3 regions of the Streptomyces sp. NPDC002138 genome follow, and region 3 is predicted to be linked to each of the others. Evidence: riboswitches for the same ligand, from Rfam matches in the RefSeq annotation. Region 3 holds a riboswitch; each other region holds the start of a gene.
The links. Region 3 has a riboswitch for cobalamin ahead of ABT084_RS21350 (cobalamin biosynthesis protein). Riboswitches for the same ligand answer to the same signal wherever they lie in the genome.
Positions count from the first base shown of each region.

Region 1 (3,263 bases), on a different contig from region 3:
GATGGAGGCGAAGGCACCCGGGCGCGGGCCGTCCAGGACGATGTCCAGCACCTGGCCGGGGGCGATCCGCACCGGCCCCAGGGCCAGGCCCGCCACCGCGCCCGCGGCGAGCGCCGCGGTGAGCAGGGTGAGGACGAGCGGGGTCCGGCGGCGGTCCGCCCTCACGCGGCGTCGGGGTGCAGCTGGCGGGCGAGGGACTCGACGGCGTCGGCGACGCGGACCCCGAGGACGGCCGAGGACAGCGGCAGGACGACGAACCGCCGGTCCCTGATCGCGGGAACCCGGGCGAGCGCCGGGTCGTTCAACAGACGCTGCTTCTTGGCTTCGACGCCCGTCCCGCCGTAGTCGTAGATCAGCACGGTCTCCGGCTTGCGTTCGATGACCTTCTCCCAGGACACGTCGCCGAAGGTGTCCTTGAGGTCGGCGAACACGTTCGTCCCGCCCGCCAGCGAGACGATCTCGTTGCCGATGCCGTTGCCGCCCGAGGTGAAGGCCGCGGTCTCGCCGGAGTCGTAGACGAAGACGGCCGGACGGGGCTTGTCCTTGACGCGTGCGGTGACGGCGTCGATGCGGCGCTGCTCGTCCTCGATCAGCCGCGCACCGCGGTCGGGCACTCCGAAGGTGCGGGCGACCTCGGTGATCTCGGTCTTCAACTGGTCGATCCGGACCGGTCCGGGGGTGCAGTACTCCACGCTGAGGCGGGTGTTGATGCCGCTCTTGCGCAGCCCCTCGCGGTCGCGGCCCTGGGACGCGTCGAAGGCGCTGGAGTACCCGCCGTAGACGAAGTCGGGGTTGGCGCCGAGCAGCAGTTCCTTCGACGGGTACTCCTTGGCCAGCACCTTGATCTTGTCGTAGGCCGGCCGGTAGGCGGGCAGGACGGCGTCGTCGATGTAGGCGGTGCCCGCCATCCGGTCCCCGAGGCCGAGGGCGAGCAGTACCTCGGTGGCGTGCTGGTTCATGCTGACGGCGCGCCGGGGCGGGGCCTGGTACGTCGTGGTCACACCGCAGTTGGTCACGGTGTACGGGAATCCCGCGCCCCCGGCGTCGGCCGCCGGCCGGGCGGCGGCGTCCCGGGCGGGCTCGTCCGGGGTGGCGCCGCAGGAGGTCAGCGATAGCAGCAGGGGCAGGGAAGCGAGCGGGGCGAGCGCGCGCAGGGCGGCACGGAAACGCGGCATGGCGAAGCCTCTCCGGGGGATCCTCGTCCCCTGGTCGAAGTGAAGAGGCGGCGCGTCAGTGTCTGACTCCCGGGACCCGCGAGGGGAAACCGGTCACAGTGGCGGGACCGTACCGGTTTCACACCGGTTTCCTGGTTCGCGCCGCCTGGGGTAACCCGGACAAGTGTGCCAGATCGGCCGTGCCGGGCTCGCGGGGCGTGCCCGGCGGGCGTTGTCAGTGGGGGCGCCTACCGTGAACTCCGTTCCCATTCGCGCTCGCTGGCTGCGGCGCTACTCGGGTGCCGCCCGTCGGACCCCCCGGGGACAGCGACCGACGGGCGGATTCCGCGCGTACACGCGAAAACCCAGGGGGAGATGACTCCCACCTGGGTTTTCGACGGACCGTTCGCCGGGCGTCCGGCGGACTCTCTTGCAGGGGCGGCAGGACTCGAACCTACGACATTTGGTTTTGGAGACCAACGCTCTACCAACTGAGCTACGCCCCTCCGCTGTCACCAGTCTGGCATGCGGCGGACGGATGATCCAATCACTTCCAGCATGTGGTCACCCGATGAGATCAGCTGCCGCGTGCGCACCGCGTTCCCACAACCAGTCCGTCACCTCGCGGGCGCCGCCGGTGTCCTGGGAGCGCGCGATGTCCAGCGGGGTCATGCCGTCGTAGCCGATCCAGTCGAGGTCGGCGCCCCGGGCGAGCAGGTAGCGGGCCGTCTCCGGGCGACCGCCGTGGCAGGCGCCCCAGAAGGCGCTCGTGATCTCGTCCGGGCCGGGCGGGCGGGGCGCCGTGAGGAACTCCTCGACCCGGTCGAGGAGTCCGAGGGCGGCCGCGTCCTGGAAGTCGGCGCGGGCGCCGTGTTCCAGGAGGCGCCGGGCGGCCCGCCACTGACCGAAGGCGCGCGCGTCGGCGAGCGGGGTGCCGCCGCCGATGACCCCGCCCGTGGCATCCACCGCGGCACCGCAGGCGACGAGGGCGTCGACGGCGGCGACGTCGTCGTTACTGGCGGCCCAGTGCAGCGGGGTCTCCTCGTGCGCCCCGACGAACCGGGCCGCCGGTCGGCGCCCGCCTCGACGAGCAGCCGGATGACGTCGGGGCCGGCCGGGTGGTGGCCCGGCCAGTCCGTGGCGATGTGCAGCAGGCTCCGCCCGCCCGCGGCCCCGCCGGCCTTGACGATGGTTTCGCGGGCCAGAGCGGGATGCGCGGCCAGGAGTTCCCGCAGCCGCGGCAGGTCCCCGGAGCGGATGGCGGCCGTGACGGCCACCGCGATCGGGTCCTCGGAATCCATCGGGCCTGCCTTCCGCCGCGCGCCGCCGCCGTGCCGGGACCAGGCTAGCGAGTCGCCCGCCGGTCACACGAGCAGAGAACGGCCCGCCCGGGGCCCCGGTTCCGTCCACCCGGGCCGGACCGCGGCCAGGACCGGCGGACCGACGGACCGACGGGCGCACGGACCAGCGGGCGCACAGACCAGCCGGCGCACGGACAGACGTACCAGCCGGTCAGGCCGGTCAGGCCGGTCAGGGCACGAGGACGATGCGCCCGCGCAGGCCGCGTGCGGCCAGGGACTCGTGGGCCGCGGCGGCTTCCGCGAACGGCATCGTCCGGGCCACCCGCAGGGTGAGACCGCCGACGTCCGCGAGCGCGGTCAGCTCGGCGAGCCGCGCCGCGTCGCTGTGCACCCGGATCTGCGAGACCCGGATCCCGCGCTCCGCTCCCGGACCCGCGCCGAGAACGCTGACGAACGCACCGCCGTCCCGCACCGCACCGATCACCGACCCGCCCAGGGCGGCCGCGTCGATCAGCCCGTCGACTCCGCCGGGAACGGCCGCGCGGATCGCGGCAGTGGGGTTCTCGGAGCGCGCGACGAAGACGTCGGCCCCGAACTCGCGCACCAGCTCCTCGTCCTGCGGCGCGGCGACGGCGACGGCCCGCAGACCGCGCGCGACCGCCAGTTCCACGAGGTAGCCGCCCACGGCGCCCGCCGCACCGGTGATCGCCACCGTGGCGCCGTCGGCCGCGCCGAGCAGGTCCAGGGCCTGCCAGGCGGTGAGTCCGTTCAGCGGGAGGGTCGCCGCCTCGACCGGACGTGCGCGGCG
Region 1 is NZ_JBEOXE010000008.1:115,296-118,558, forward strand. Features, by position in the region: gene ABT084_RS07585 (FecCD family ABC transporter permease) at 1-165, opposite strand, end outside; gene ABT084_RS07590 (ABC transporter substrate-binding protein) at 162-1,175, opposite strand; cobalamin riboswitch at 1,212-1,350, opposite strand; tRNA gene ABT084_RS07595 (tRNA-Trp) at 1,588-1,660, opposite strand; gene ABT084_RS37960 (ankyrin repeat domain-containing protein) at 1,719-2,120, opposite strand; partial or broken gene ABT084_RS37965 (hypothetical protein) at 2,148-2,615, opposite strand; gene ABT084_RS07605 (NADP-dependent oxidoreductase) at 2,685-3,263, opposite strand, start outside.
Region 1: linked by a shared signal. The riboswitch ahead of ABT084_RS07590 (ABC transporter substrate-binding protein) and the one ahead of ABT084_RS21350 (cobalamin biosynthesis protein) in region 3 are both predicted to bind cobalamin.

Region 2 (3,263 bases), on a different contig from region 3:
GCCGCGCGCGGATGCCCGCAGCGCCGCTCGCACCCGGACCAGTGCACCGGCGGCGCCGCGCCGCCCGCCCGGGCCCCGGCGGCCGCCACGACCGCCCGCGCGTCGGCCCGTACGTCGGCCAGCGCCTTCGCGCAGCCGGGCCGCCCGGTACAGGCGCTCACGTTCTCCCACGGATCGCCGGGCGCGGTGACCAGCCCGGCTCCGGCGAGCCGCGCGAGGGCGTCCGGCGTGGTGGCCGCGTCGGCGCCGGGGACGACGATCCCGCGCCAGGGGGTGAGCCGCAGGGTCCCGGCCGCGGCGGCGGCCGCGGCGGCCAGCAGGCGCCACTGACCGGTGGTCAACCGCCCCATCGGGGCCAGCACCGAGAGCGCGACGCGCTCCGCGTCGGGCCCCACGACCGCGCCGGGGCCGGGGCCCGCGGCCGCCCTGCCCGCGCTCGCGCCGAACCAGTGGGATTCGTCGGCCCTTTCGACCCTCTCGGCCCCCTCGGCCCCCTCGGCCCGCTCGGCCCGCTCGGCCCGCTCGGCCGAAATGCCCTGCTCCCGCAGCCGGTTGAGCAACTCACCCGCCCGCAGCCGGTGTTCGGCGGGCAGTTCACCCACCCGCCAGGCCTTGGTCCCGGCGCCGCGCACCGCGTCGAGGAAGTAGTGCGCCGCCGTCAGCGCGGCCCGGGGCGCGTCCCGAGGGTCGACCGCCACCGCGTCGGTGTCATTGTGCGTCCACAGCACGGCCGTTCCGGCGCGCAGCGCGCGGACGCTCACGTCGGGGGCGAGCGAGGTCACGTCACCGCGCCCGTCGTCGAGGGCGAAGAGGAAGCGCCCCGACAGGGCGGCCGCCGCCTCGCTCCCGCACAGCAGCCGGTCCAGCTCCGCGACCCAGGGCGTGACATCGGCGTGCCCCTGCCCGTCGAGCCCGGACAGCGGCGAGGCGACGATGTTGCGCACGCGTTCGTGGGTGGCGGCCGCGGCGGGCAGCAGTCCGGCGCCGGCCAGCAGGGCGGCCAGTTCGCCGCCGCAGCCCGCGCCGAGGCCGCGCAGCTGCGCGTTGCCGCGGGAGGTGAGGTCGAGGTGCCCGTCCCCGAGCCGGTCCGCCGCGTCGGCCAGCACGGCGGCCGCCTCCGCGGTGAGCAGGCCGCCGGGGATCCGGACCCGGGCGAGGTGGCCGTCGTCCGCCGCGTGCAGGCGCAGCGCGCCGGGGCAGGCGTCACCACGGTCCCGTATGACGGGTTCGTCCCGGGACGCGGCGGAGGTGGGCGGGGGCATGGCGGCGAGCATACCCACGATCGGGGCCGCCCGGCCTGTGTCCGTCACCACGCCACTGGTCCCCCGGGTGCGGGTGCATGGGGCCTCCGGCGGGTCCTCAAACGCCGGACGGGCTGAATTCCCCGGGCACATCCAGCCCGCCCGGCGATTGAGGGCCCGCCGGAGGCCCCACGACCCGAAGGGTTCGTCGCACGCAGGCCCCGGCAGCCAATCCCAGCCCCGCCGGCGTTTGAGGCGCCACCACAGGCACCGACACCGGCCCCCACCTGCCGTTCACTTGCCACGGCACCTAAGATGACCCCTCGACGGGCCATTCGGCCCGTCATCGCCGAGGACGGCGACATGGGAGGAAGCCCGGTGAGATTCCGGCGCGGTCCCGCCACTGTGAATCCGGCAGCCGCCAGCGGCGCCACCGGGTGAGTCAGGAACTCCCGTCGTCCTCACTGCCCGGGGCGCGGAAACCCCGAGGAAGGCCCGCCGCCGCATGATCCTGCTGCTGTCGACGTCCGACACCGATCTGCTCAGTGCCCGCGCCTCGGACGACGGCCCGGTCCCGTACCGGTTCGCGAACCCTTCCCGGCTCCCCCTCGACGACCTCCCCGCGCTGCTCGACGGCGCGGACCTGGTCGTCGTACGCCTCCTCGGCGGCCTGCGCGCCTGGCAGGAGGGGCTCGATCTGCTCCTCGCCGCCGACCAGACCCGCCCGGTCGTCGTGCTGACCGGCGAACAGGCCCCGGACGCCCAGCTGATGGAGGCGTCCACCGTCCCCATCGGCATCGCGGCCGAGGCGCACGCCTACCTCGCGCACGGCGGCCCCGCCAACCTGGAGCAGCTGGCCCGCTTCCTCTCGGACACCGTGCTGCTCACCGGCCACGGCTTCGAGCCGCCCGCCGCCGCTCCCACCTGGGGGCGGCTGGAGCGCGCGGCGGAGCCCGCCGCCGGTCCCCGGATCGCGGTGCTCTACTACCGCGCCCACCACATGAGCGGCAACACCGCCTTCGTGCACGCCCTCTCGGACGCCGTGGTGGACGCGGGCGGCGTGCCCGTCCCGCTGTACGTCTCCTCGCTGCGCTCCCCCGAACCGGAGCTGCTCGCCGAGCTGGCGACGGCCGACGCCATCGTGACGACCGTCCTCGCGGCGGGCGGCACCCGTCCCGCCGAGGCCTCGGCGGGCGGCGACGACGAGTCGTGGGACGCGGGCGCGCTCGCCGCGCTCGACGTGCCGATCCTGCAGGCGCTGTGCCTGACCGGTTCGCGCGCCACCTGGGAGGAGAGCGACGAGGGCCTGTCCCCGCTCGACTCGGCCAGCCAGGTCGCGGTGCCGGAGTTCGACGGCCGGCTGATCACCGTCCCGTTCTCCTTCAAGGAGATCGACGAGGACGGCCTCCCGGCGTACGTCGCCGATCCCGAACGGGCCGCCCGGGTCGCCGGCATCGCCGTGCGCCACGCCAGGCTGCGGCACACCCCGAACGCCGAGAAGCGGATCGCGCTCGTCCTCTCCGCGTACCCCACCAAGCACTCCCGCATCGGCAACGCGGTCGGCCTCGACACCCCCGCCAGCGCCGTCGCCCTGCTGCGCCGGCTGATCGCGGAGGGCTACGACTTCGGCCCGGCCGAGGAGATCCCCGGCCTGGTCTCCGGCGACGGCGACGAGCTGATCCGCGCGCTGATCGAGGCGGGCGGCCACGACCAGGACTGGCTCACCGAGGAGCAGCTGGCCCGCAACCCGGTCCGGATCCCGGCCGCCGACTACCGCCGCTGGTACGCCGGTCTCCCCGGCGAGCTGCGCGAAGGCGTCGAGCGGCACTGGGGGCAGGCTCCCGGCACCATGTTCCTGGACCGCTCCCGCACCGCGACCGGCGGCGACCCCGACGGCGACATCGTGCTGGCCGCGCTGCGCCGCGGGAACCTGCTCATCCTCATCCAGCCGCCGCGCGGCTTCGGCGAGAACCCGATCGCGATCTACCACGACCCCGATCTGCCGCCCTCGCACCACTACCT
Region 2 is NZ_JBEOXE010000068.1:7,994-11,256, forward strand. Features, by position in the region: gene cobG (precorrin-3B synthase) at 1-1,262, opposite strand, end outside; cobalamin riboswitch at 1,575-1,706, shown strand; gene cobN (cobaltochelatase subunit CobN) at 1,747-3,263, shown strand, end outside.
Region 2: linked by a shared signal. The riboswitch ahead of cobN (cobaltochelatase subunit CobN) and the one ahead of ABT084_RS21350 (cobalamin biosynthesis protein) in region 3 are both predicted to bind cobalamin.

Region 3 (3,263 bases):
ACGTCGGTGAAGTTCGACATGAGCGGCACCGCGCACACCGCGACCCGCAGCACGTCCTCGCCGACCGGCGGGGCCACCACCGACTCGCGCACGGCGCCGCGCAGCGAGACCCGCAGGCCGTCCTCCTCGTCGATGCCCAGCCCGTGCCGGAAGGGCAGCACGCCGTAGGTCGCGCGCCCGGTCAGCCCGCGCAGCATCTCCATGCCGGGCTCCAACAGGGACACGTCGCCGCGGAACTTGTTGACCAGGTAGCCCGCGATCAGCGACTGGTCCTCGGGGGAGAGCAGCGCCGTCGTACCGAAGAAGGAGGCGAAGACCCCGCCGCGGTCGATGTCGCCGACCACGACCACCGGGAAGCGCGCGGCCCGCGCGATGCCCATGTTCACGATGTCCGTGCGCCGGAGATTGATCTCGGCCGGACTGCCCGCCCCCTCGCAGATCACGGCGTCATACGTGCCCCGCAGTTGCTCCAGGCAGTCCGTGACGATGCCGAGCAACCGCTCCTGGCGCCCGCCGTGGTAGCCACGGGCGCTCATCTCGCCCACCGGCTTGCCCAGCAGCACCACCTGGCTGCTGCTGTCGCTGCCGGGCTTGAGCAGCACCGGGTTCATCAGCGCGGTCGGCTCGACCCTGGCCGCCTGGGCCTGCATCGCCTGGGCGCGGCCGATCTCGGCGCCCTCCAGCGTGACGAAGGAGTTCAGGGACATGTTCTGGGCCTTGAAGGGGGCCACCTTCACGCCCTGGCGGGCCAGCCAGCGGCAGATGCCCGCGGTGACCACGCTCTTGCCCGCGTCGGAGGTGGTTCCGGCGACCAGGAGTCCGCCGCCGCGCCGCGCGCCGCTCATACGCGTCCCTTCGTAGTACGACCGGATGCGCACGGTGATGCGCACAGTGACGACACCAGCAACCGCAGGGACACACAGGCGCCGAGGGCGATCCAGGTGACCCGGCGCGACAGCCGTACGGCCCGCTCGATGTCCGCGACCTCGACCGGCCGGCCCGCGGCTCCGTTCAGCACCGCCCGGTGCTCCACGCGCCCGGCGTAGGCCAGGGTCCCGCCGAGGCGGACCCCGAGCGCCCCCGCGAAGGAGGCCTCCACCGGTCCGGCGTTCGGGCTGGGGTGGGCGGCCGCGTCCGCGCGCCAGGCCCGCACGGCGCCCCGCCGGTCGGGACCGGCGAGTACGGCGGCCAGCGCGGTCAGCCGGGCGCCCGGCCAGCCCGCGAGGTCGTCGAGCCGGGCCGAGGCCCAGCCGTAGCGCAGGTAGCGGGGGGACTTGTGGCCGACCATCGCGTCCAGCGTGTTCACGGCGCGGAAACCCAGCAGCCCGGGCACCCCCGCCAGCGCGCCCCACACCAGGGCGCCGACGACGGCGTCGGAGGTGTTCTCGGCGACCGACTCCACGACGGCGCGGGCGATCTGCTGCTCGTTCAGCGCCTGCGGGTCGCGCCCGCACAGGTGGGGCAGCCGCTCGCGGGCCACCTCGGCGTCCCCGGCGGCCAGCGCGCCCCCGATGGCACGGGCCTCGCGGCCCAGCGAGGTGCCGCCGACCACCGCCCAGGTGGCGGCGGCGGTCAGGGCGATACGGGCGGCGGCGGGCCGGGAGCGCACGGCGCGGGCGCCCAGCGCGCCGAGGGCGGCCGCGCCCCCGGCGCACACCAGGGCGTGCACGGCACCCCTGGCCCGGCTCTCGCCCCACAGGGCTCGTTCGACGGTGGCGGCGGTCCGCCCGAAAGCGGCGACGGGATGCCCGCGGCGAGGATCACCGAGGATCCGGTCGCCGATCAGGCCGGCCGTCGCGCCGTACGCGAAAACGCGGTCGGCACGCATGTGGCAGGTAGGTCCTCACTCAGGGTCCGCGCCCTGGTTCGACGTGTCCGGTGGCGAGAGTTCCTGGCTCCCGGGAGCCCCTGGCTCCTCGGTGACAGTGGCGGGACCGCGCCGGATTCGCACCGGACTTCCTCTTCATGCCGCCGTGTTGGCTCCGGCAGTCCACCACGCCCCGCGAACGCCCGTCAACTTGCCGTTGACCTGCGAAAGCTCCCCCCGGCTCGGAGCCGGAGGGAGCTTTCGGACGTGCTGGTGCGGACGGGGTGCGGGTGGTGTCAGCCGACGATCAGGTAGATCGCGTAGCCGACGGCCACCGCGCAGAGCGCGAAGCAGGCGTAGGCCCCGGTGCGCGCCAGGTGGGCGGCGCCGCCCTGGCCCGTCGCGGTCTCGTGCTTCGACAGTCCCAGGATGCCCAGCGCGAACAGGGTCACGAGGGTGACCGTCGCGGAGAGGCTGACTCCGAACACGGAGCCGAGTGCTGCCCAGTCGATCTTCATACTGCCGATTCCTCTGCGGGTCAGACCGCGGCGGCGGGCGCCGCCGGTGCCGGGGGAGCGGCCGGGGCCGGGGTCGGGATGGTCGCCTTGAAGCTCTCGTCCGTGACCGCGGCGGTGGTGCCCGCGACCGGCGGGACGGCGACGGCGGCGATCGCGGTGGTGACCACGCCCGGCGCCTCGGCCGCGGTGTCCGCGACGTCGTTCACGTTGTGGTGGTCGACGACCTGGCGGCGCGAGATCAGCCAGATGGCGACGCAGGAGCCGATGAGGAAGAGCGTGACGGCGGCGACACCGACGTCACCGGTCCGCATGACCAGCTCGGCGCCCGCGGAGACCAGGGCGGCGGCCGGCAGGGTCAGGCCCCAGGCCATGAACATCCGGCTGGCGGTGGACCAGCGGACCACTCCGCCCTTGCGGCCCAGACCCGCGCCCATGACCGCGCCGGAACAGGCGTGGGTGGTGGAGAGGGAGAAGCCGAGGCTGGACGAGGCCAGGATGACGCTCGCGGCCGAGGTCTGGGCGGCGAAGCCCTGCTGCGGCTGGAGGTCGGTCAGGCCGCTGCCCATGGTGCGGATGATGCGCCAGCCGCCCAGGTAGGTGCCCATCGCGATCGCCATGCCGGCGGAGACGATGACCCAGACCGGCGGGTTGGAGCCGGGCGCGAGCGCCCCGCCCGCGACCAGCGCCAGGGTGATGATGCCCATCGTCTTCTGCGCGTCGTTGGTGCCGTGCGCGAGGGAGACGAGCCCGGCCGAGGCGATCTGACCGGCCTTGTAGCCCTTGGCCGAGGTCTTCGCGTCGACGTTGGAGCCCAGCTTGTACGTGAGCCTGGCGGCCAGCATCGCGGCCACACCGGCCACGATCGGCGCGGCGACCGCGGGGAGCAGCACCTTGGTGACGAGCGTGCCGCCGTTGACGGCGCCGAGACCGGCGGAGGC
Region 3 is NZ_JBEOXE010000032.1:9,522-12,784, reverse strand. Features, by position in the region: partial or broken gene ABT084_RS21355 (cobyric acid synthase) at 1-845, opposite strand, end outside; gene ABT084_RS21350 (cobalamin biosynthesis protein) at 842-1,828, opposite strand; cobalamin riboswitch at 1,865-2,009, opposite strand; gene ABT084_RS21345 (hypothetical protein) at 2,104-2,325, opposite strand; gene ABT084_RS21340 (inorganic phosphate transporter) at 2,346-3,263, opposite strand, start outside.